3 regions of the Actinoplanes sp. NBC_00393 genome follow, and region 1 is predicted to be linked to each of the others. Evidence: riboswitches for the same ligand, from Rfam matches in the RefSeq annotation. Region 1 holds a riboswitch; each other region holds the start of a gene.
The links. Region 1 has a riboswitch for S-adenosylmethionine ahead of thrC (threonine synthase). Riboswitches for the same ligand answer to the same signal wherever they lie in the genome.

Region 1 (2,257 bases):
TGAGCACGCTGGAAGCCGCGGCCGGCTACCGGCCGTCGCGCACCCTGCCGATCTGGGCCGAGGTACGCCGGCAGGCCTCGCGCCGCCGCACCCAACTCGCTCTCGGGTTCATGGTGCTGCTGCCGGTGATCATCCTGCTGGCCTTCGAGTTCGGCGGCGAGAACCGCGGCGACGAGGACGGCGACGGCGGTGGCGCGTTCAGCAGCATCGCCGACCTGGCCACCTCGGGCGGGCTCAACTTCACGCTGTTCTGCCTCGCGGTGTCGGCCGGGTTCCTGCTGGTCGTGGTGGTCGCCCTGTTCTTCGGCGACACCGTGGCCAGCGAGGCCAGCTGGGGGAGCCTGCGCTACCTGCTGGCCATCCCGGTGCCGCGGGCCCGGTTGCTCGGCGTCAAGCTGATCGTCGCCGCCGGGTACTCGCTCTTCGCCCTGCTCCTGCTCGCCGGCACGGGCCTGCTGATCGGCACCGTGCGCTACGGCTGGGGGCCGCTGGGCAGCACCATCGCGGCGGAGATCCCGCCCGCTGAGGGACTGCTGCGGTTGCTGGGCATCCTGGCGTACCTCGCGGTGACCCTGCTGGTCGTGGCCGGCCTGGCGTTCCTGCTGTCGGTGCTGACCGACGCGGCCCTGGGCGCGGTCGGCGGTGCGGTGATGCTCTGGATCCTCTCCAGCATCCTGGACCAGATCACCGCCCTGGGCAGCATCCGCAACATCCTGCCCACCCACTACACGGACGCCTGGCGTGGCATCCTCTCCACCCCGGTCCAGACCGAGGACCTGGCCAAGGGCGCGATCTCAGCGGTCGTCTACGCCGCGCTGCTGTGGTCGCTGGCCTTCTACCGCTTCACCCGCAAGGACGTCACCTCCTGACCGTCCCACCGCCGTCCCCGGCGCCCCGCCGGCGGCCAGCCACCCCCGGGCCGTAGCTCACGCTGGTTACGCCAGCCCGGTTAGACGCCTGGGCTGAGGTGAAGGCAGGGCGGGTGGGGTGGGGTTTGGGGTGAGCGCAACCAGGCACCCAGGTCGCCCGGGGCGGGGAGCGGTTTGGACGCGTAGCGGCCAGCGAGCCGGGCCGGGCCCTCGGCGGGAGCGACGGCCTGTACCCGGCACCCGGATGCGACATTCTGATCTTGAATTGATCTTGGTTGGGGGACAGCCTGCCGGGGAGAGGGAAGTCGCTCACACCTCGGGAACTCGTGATGGCGTTCACGGAATCTCGTCGTAAGGTGTGGGAAACAACTGAATACCTCATCCAGAGGGGCTGAGGGATACGGCCCGTTGACGCCCCGGCAACCACCACGCATGTCTCGATGACGAGGCCGCCGCGTGAGCAGGTGCTAATTCCGTCCCCGTTTCGGCAGGTCGCCGCGGGGAAAGATGAGAGGGAAGGCCTCGATGACGTCTACCGTCAACGCACCCAGCGCTACCACCACCTCGCCCGCTCGTGGCCTCGTCTGTCGTGCCTGCGGCGCGGAGTACCCGCTGGCCGCGCAGCACGCCTGTTACGAGTGTTTCGGCCCGCTCGAGGTCGCCTACGACGAGGCGTCGCTCGCGCGGGTCACCCGGGCCCAGATCGAGGCGGGCCCGCAGAACATCTGGCGTTACGCGGGGCTGCTGCCCGCCGGGCAGGACCCGGCCACCCGGGTGAGCCTCAACCCCGGCCTCACCCCGCTGGTCAGCGCACCGGCCCTGGCCGCCGCGGTCGGCCTGCAGGCCCCGCTGTACGTGAAGGACGACTCGGCCAACCCGACGCACTCGTTCAAGGACCGGGTCGTCTCGGTGGCCCTGACCGCCGCCAAGGAGCTGGGCTTCACCCGGTTCTCCTGCGCCTCCACCGGCAACCTGGCCAACTCGGTGGCCGCCCACGCCGCCCGGGCCGGTGTGCCGAGCATCGTCTTCATCCCGGCCGACCTGGAGCCGGGCAAGATCATCACCACCGCGGTGTACGGCGGGGGCCTGGTCGCCATCGAGGGCTCCTACGACGACGTGAACCGGTTGTGCAGCGAGCTGGTCGAGACCGACGAGTTCGAGGACACCGCGTTCGTCAACGTGAACGTGCGGCCGTTCTACGCCGAGGGCTCCAAGACGCTGGGCTACGAGGTGGCCGAGCAGCTCGGCTGGCGCATCCCGGCCCAGGTGGTCATCCCGATGGCCTCGGGTGAGCTGCTCACCAAGGTGGACAAGGCGTTCACCGAGCTGGTCGAGATCGGACTGGTCGAGGCGCCGGAGGGCGGCTGGACGGTGTTCGGCGCCCAGTC
Region 2 (2,257 bases), 5.6 Mb from region 1:
ACCGTCTTCGCGGGATCAGGCAGCGCATAGAGAACGTTGCCGCACAGAATCACATCGAATCGGCCGCGTAACTCCGCCAGATCGCCGTTCAGGTCGGCGCGCACGTGAGTGACCCGGGGCTTCTTTCGGCGAGCGCGGTCCAGCATCACCGGCGACAGGTCGACCGCCACGATCTCGCCGGGATTCCTGGCCCGCACCGCGCGCGTCAGATTGCCGGTCCCGCAACCGGCGTCCAGGACACGGCGCGGCCCTTCCGGGACCTCGGCCATCAATTCACCGACCATTTTCCGGTACGGCTGAAGTCGTTCTATCACGTCGTAACAGCGGGCGTAGACGTCCCACAACAGCGTGGTCATCCTCAGCTCCGACCGTCGAGGAAGTCCGCGGTCCCGTGCCAGTCGCGGCCGGCCGCCCGGATGCGCTCGGTGAAGCCGCTGACCTCGCCCCACGCCGGGTAGCCGGCGCCCGTACCATCGCTGCTGATCTTCCGGGCCACGGCGGCCAGGTCGCCGGCGGCGCTGTAGGCGCCGAACCACCGCACCCGGCCCGCATCGATCCGGTCGTGCCACGGCAGCCAGCCCTGCGCGGTCAGCGCCTGCGGCGGTAGGTGCCCGTGCCGCACGAAGGCCTGGCCCTGCAGGCGTTTCGCCTCGGCGATCGCGGCCGGCCCGGTGAGCAGCCCGCACTCGTAGAGCTGCTCCCCGCGGGCCGGCATGACCCGATCGCATCACACCACGTCAATGCGTGCTTCCAGCCGGGCGCGGCAGGCCGGCCACTCCGACGCCGTGATGGAGAAGATCGCGGAGTCGCGCAGGAGGCCGTCCTCACCCGGTGCCCACGAGCGGGACCAGGAACGCAGCACCCCCTCGAAGCGGGCGCCGACCTTCTCGATCGCGACCCGGGACCGGCGGTTGCGGGCGTCGGTCTTCAGGTCGAGCCGGGCCACCCGCCACTGTTCGAACGCGTGCCCGAACAGCAGCAGTTTCGCCTCGGTGTTCAGCCCGGTGCTCTGCGCCGACGCGGCCAGCCAGGTGAAGCCGACCTCGACCGCGCACAGGCCGGTCCCGTCCGGCCAGGGACGCGGATCCCAGTACGCGGTGGCGCCGACAGCCCGGCCGGTGCCGGTGTCGATCTGCGCGTACGGCCGCAGCTTCCCGGCTGCCGCCCTGGCCAGCTGCGCGTCGATGTAGGCGTCCACCTCGGCGGCCGACGGCACCCAGGTGAACCGGTACGAGCCGCGGTCCTCCTCAGCAGCCGCGGCCAGGTCGGCGGCGTGCCGGCGGTCGAGCGGCTCCAGACGGACGCGGCGGCCCTGCAGGACGGGCGCGGTCAGGGTAGCGGGAAAGGACACGACGGCCTCCGTTCGCGGCTTGCCCGGCGCGGGATGCGGCGGACCCGGTCATCACCCGGGGCACCCCACCCACGCAGGAGGGTTGCCGGCCAGCGAGCCGGGGCTTGGCGCTGACACTCATGACCTTGGAGGCGAAACTAGCACGATCGCCTTGCCGGTCGGGGTACGGGCTGTCCACAATGGCGCGGGGACGGGGGGTGAGCCGTGGCCTGGAATCGGGTACGCACGGCCTGGGTCGCGGCCGCTGCCGCGCTGGTGTTGGTGGCGGCGGCGGGGACCTTCGTCTACTTCCGGTACTTCCGGGCGGAGGAGCAGTTGCCCGTCGGGTTCACCATCGCGGTGGAGCCCGACAGCAGTTCCGGGAACCGGCTGTGGGCCTTCCCGGCCGGCACGGTCGACGACACGCCGGACGGCTGCGGCACCGCGCCGTGGGCGCAGCAGAACGGTGGCCGTGACTATCAGATCACCGAGTTCGTGGTGACCATCGGCGCCCACACCGAGCCGCTGCTGCTGGCCGGCGCCGACGTGGTCGCGGACCGGACGCCACCGCAGGCCGTCGACGTCTTCGGATGCCGCGACGATGAGCGGACGCCCGCCGCCTTCCTGCACGTCAACCTCAACGAGAACGAGGCGTTGTGGGCGACGTCCACAGCAGACGCGTTCACCACCGAACCGCTGGAGCGGGAACTGGCGCCGGGCGCTTCCGAGCAGATCCGGGTCCGCGCGATCGGCGCCGACAACGACTACACCTGGCGGCTCGACCTGCACATCGCGTTCCGGGACCGCCAGGTCGTGCACCGCATCGACAACAACGGGCAACCGTTCGTCACGGTCGACGCGGGCCCGGGCAGCCGAGACCTTCGCCAGTGACGTGGCCACGTCAAGCCACGCGGGTCCCGCTGGATC
Region 3 (2,257 bases), 3.9 Mb from region 1:
GGGGATCGCGCGCAGCCCGTCGCGCAGCCGGCCGAGCAGGGCCTGTTCGTGTGCGTGCAGGGCGTCGCGGTCGGCGGTGATCAGGGCGGCGCAGACCGCGGCCAGGGCGACGGCGCCGAGCAGGTTGGGGGTGCCGCCCTCGTGCCGGGCCGGGCCGGTGGCCCAGGTCAGGTCGTCAGGGCGGTCGCCCACGACGGCGCTGGCGCCGCCGCCGGCCAGGTAGGGTTCGGCGGCGTCCAGCCAGTCGGTGCGGCCGGCGAGCACGCCCGCGCCGAACGGGGCGTACAGCTTGTGGCCGGAGAAGGCCAGATAATCCGCGCCGAGGTCGGCGAGCGAGACCGGGTGGTGCGGGGCGAGCTGGGCAGCGTCGACTATGACGCGTACGCCGTACGCGTGCGCCACATCGGCCAGGCGCCGAACCGGCCACACCTCGCCGGTCACGTTGCTCGCGCCGGTGACGGTGAACACGGCCGGCCCCGTGATGCCGCGCAGCGCCCGCCCGCGCAGCACCCGGTCCAGGGCGGCGACCGCCTCGTCCGGCGACGCCGGGGTGGGCAGGCGCAGCACGTTCGGCCAGGGCAGCAGGTTGGCGTGGTGCTCGCCGTCGAACTGGATCGTGGTGGTGCCCGGCGGCAGGGCCCGGGCCAGCAGGTTCAGCGCATCCGTGGTGTTCCGGGTGAAGATCACGCTGTGGTCGTCGCCGGCGCCGGCGAACTCGGCCACCACGTCGCGGGCCAGCTCGTAGGCGATCGTGGACGCCTGCGACCGTACCCCGGTGCCCCGGTGAACACTGCCGTAGCGCGGCAGCAGCTCGGCCACCGCATCGGCCGCGGCCTGCGCGCAGGGCGCCGACGCCGCGTAGTCGAGGTGCGCGAAACGCACCGTCTCACCGCTGGGAAGTTCAACCTTGAGATCGTCGCCGACGATGTCGAGAGATGGCATGACCGCGCCTCCACGGGTTCGCCGTTTGCCGATGTCGGGTGACATCGGCCCGGTCCTCACCCGGGGCACCCCGTCGCGAACGGAAGGGTTGCCGGCCAGCGAGCCGGGGCTTCGCGCTGGCACTCATGACCTGCTGGGCACGGTAGCAGACGTGGCTATCGTTGGCGCATGACGATCTTGTTCCGGGACGAGTGGGAGCGGTGGCACGCCGGCCACGAGCAGCGGCGCGCCGCCCCGCACGGCTTCCTCGCCATCACCGGGCTGCACTGGCTCGACGCGACCCCGCAGCGCATCTCCGGCGCGCCCGGCGAGTGGAGCAGCGGCCCGGACGGGGTGACCGTGGCCCTGGGCGACGGCGAGCAGCTGACGCTCGACGGCGCGCCGATCACCGGAACCCACCGCTTCGACCCGATCGAGGAGCGGGGCGACGTCACGGCCGGCTACGGCGACGCGGTGATCGAGATCGCCCGGCGCGGCGGCCTGGATGTCGTCCGTCCCCGGCACCCGTCCAATCCGGTGCTGACCGCCTACACCGGCACCCCCGCCTACCCCGCCGACGAGAAGTGGGTGGTTCCGGCCCGGTTCGTGGCCTACGCGTCGCCCCGCCCGACCCCGGTCGGCTCGGTGGCCGAGGGCATCGAACACGTCTACGAGTCCCCGGGCGTCGTCGAGTTCTCGATCGGCGGCCAGGACCTGTCGCTGATCGCCTTCAACGGCTCCGGCCCCGGTTCGCTGTTCGTCCTGTTCACCGACGAGACGTCCGGCCTGACCACGTACGCCGCCAACCGCAGCCTGTTCATCCCCCGCCCGCCGACGACGGCGCGGTCGTGCTCGACTTCAACCGGGCCACGAACCTGCCGTGCGCCTACACCGAGTTCGCCACGTGCCCGCTGCCGCCGGCCGGCAACCGCCTGCCGGTAGCTATCGAGGCAGGCGAACAGAAGCCGCGCTACTGATCTGGGGCTGCCTGCCGCCGCTCACGACTGCTACCCGGCCCGGGAACCCACCCTGCTGGCGGCTCGCACCACCCGGCCGCCACTCAGACGCGTTTCGCGGACGGTGAAGCATGCCTGAGCGGCGGCTCGCGTTGCCCGGCCGCCGCTCAGGCACGCTTCGCGGGTGACGAGACATGCGTGAGCGGCGGCCCGCACCCCCAGCCGCCGCTCAGGCACGCCTCGCCGGGACGGCAGCGCGGTGAGCGGTGGGGAGTCCGGGGTCGGCTCGGCTTCCCGGCCAGGCATGACCGAGTACGTGCTGGGCTGACCGCGACAACGTCCGCCACCGCCGCTGAGTTCATCGACGCCGACGATTGATT

Region 2: another riboswitch for S-adenosylmethionine. It lies ahead of OHA21_RS10150 (GNAT family N-acetyltransferase); the one in region 1 lies ahead of thrC (threonine synthase).
Region 3: another riboswitch for S-adenosylmethionine. It lies ahead of OHA21_RS01205 (aminotransferase class V-fold PLP-dependent enzyme); the one in region 1 lies ahead of thrC (threonine synthase).

What each region holds. Positions count from the first base shown of each region.
Region 1 is NZ_CP107942.1:7,858,346-7,860,602, reverse strand. Features, by position in the region: gene OHA21_RS36395 (ABC transporter permease) at 1-869, shown strand, start outside; gene OHA21_RS36400 (alpha/beta fold hydrolase) at 1-3, shown strand, start outside; SAM riboswitch class I at 1,245-1,383, shown strand; gene thrC (threonine synthase) at 1,395-2,257, shown strand, end outside.
Region 2 is NZ_CP107942.1:2,226,945-2,229,201, reverse strand. Features, by position in the region: gene OHA21_RS10160 (class I SAM-dependent methyltransferase) at 1-356, opposite strand, end outside; gene OHA21_RS10155 (hypothetical protein) at 359-715, opposite strand; gene OHA21_RS10150 (GNAT family N-acetyltransferase) at 728-1,351, opposite strand; SAM riboswitch class IV at 1,362-1,476, opposite strand; gene OHA21_RS10145 (hypothetical protein) at 1,556-2,221, shown strand.
Region 3 is NZ_CP107942.1:276,562-278,818, reverse strand. Features, by position in the region: gene OHA21_RS01205 (aminotransferase class V-fold PLP-dependent enzyme) at 1-942, opposite strand, end outside; SAM riboswitch class IV at 959-1,073, opposite strand; partial or broken gene OHA21_RS01200 (DUF1684 domain-containing protein) at 1,111-1,898, shown strand.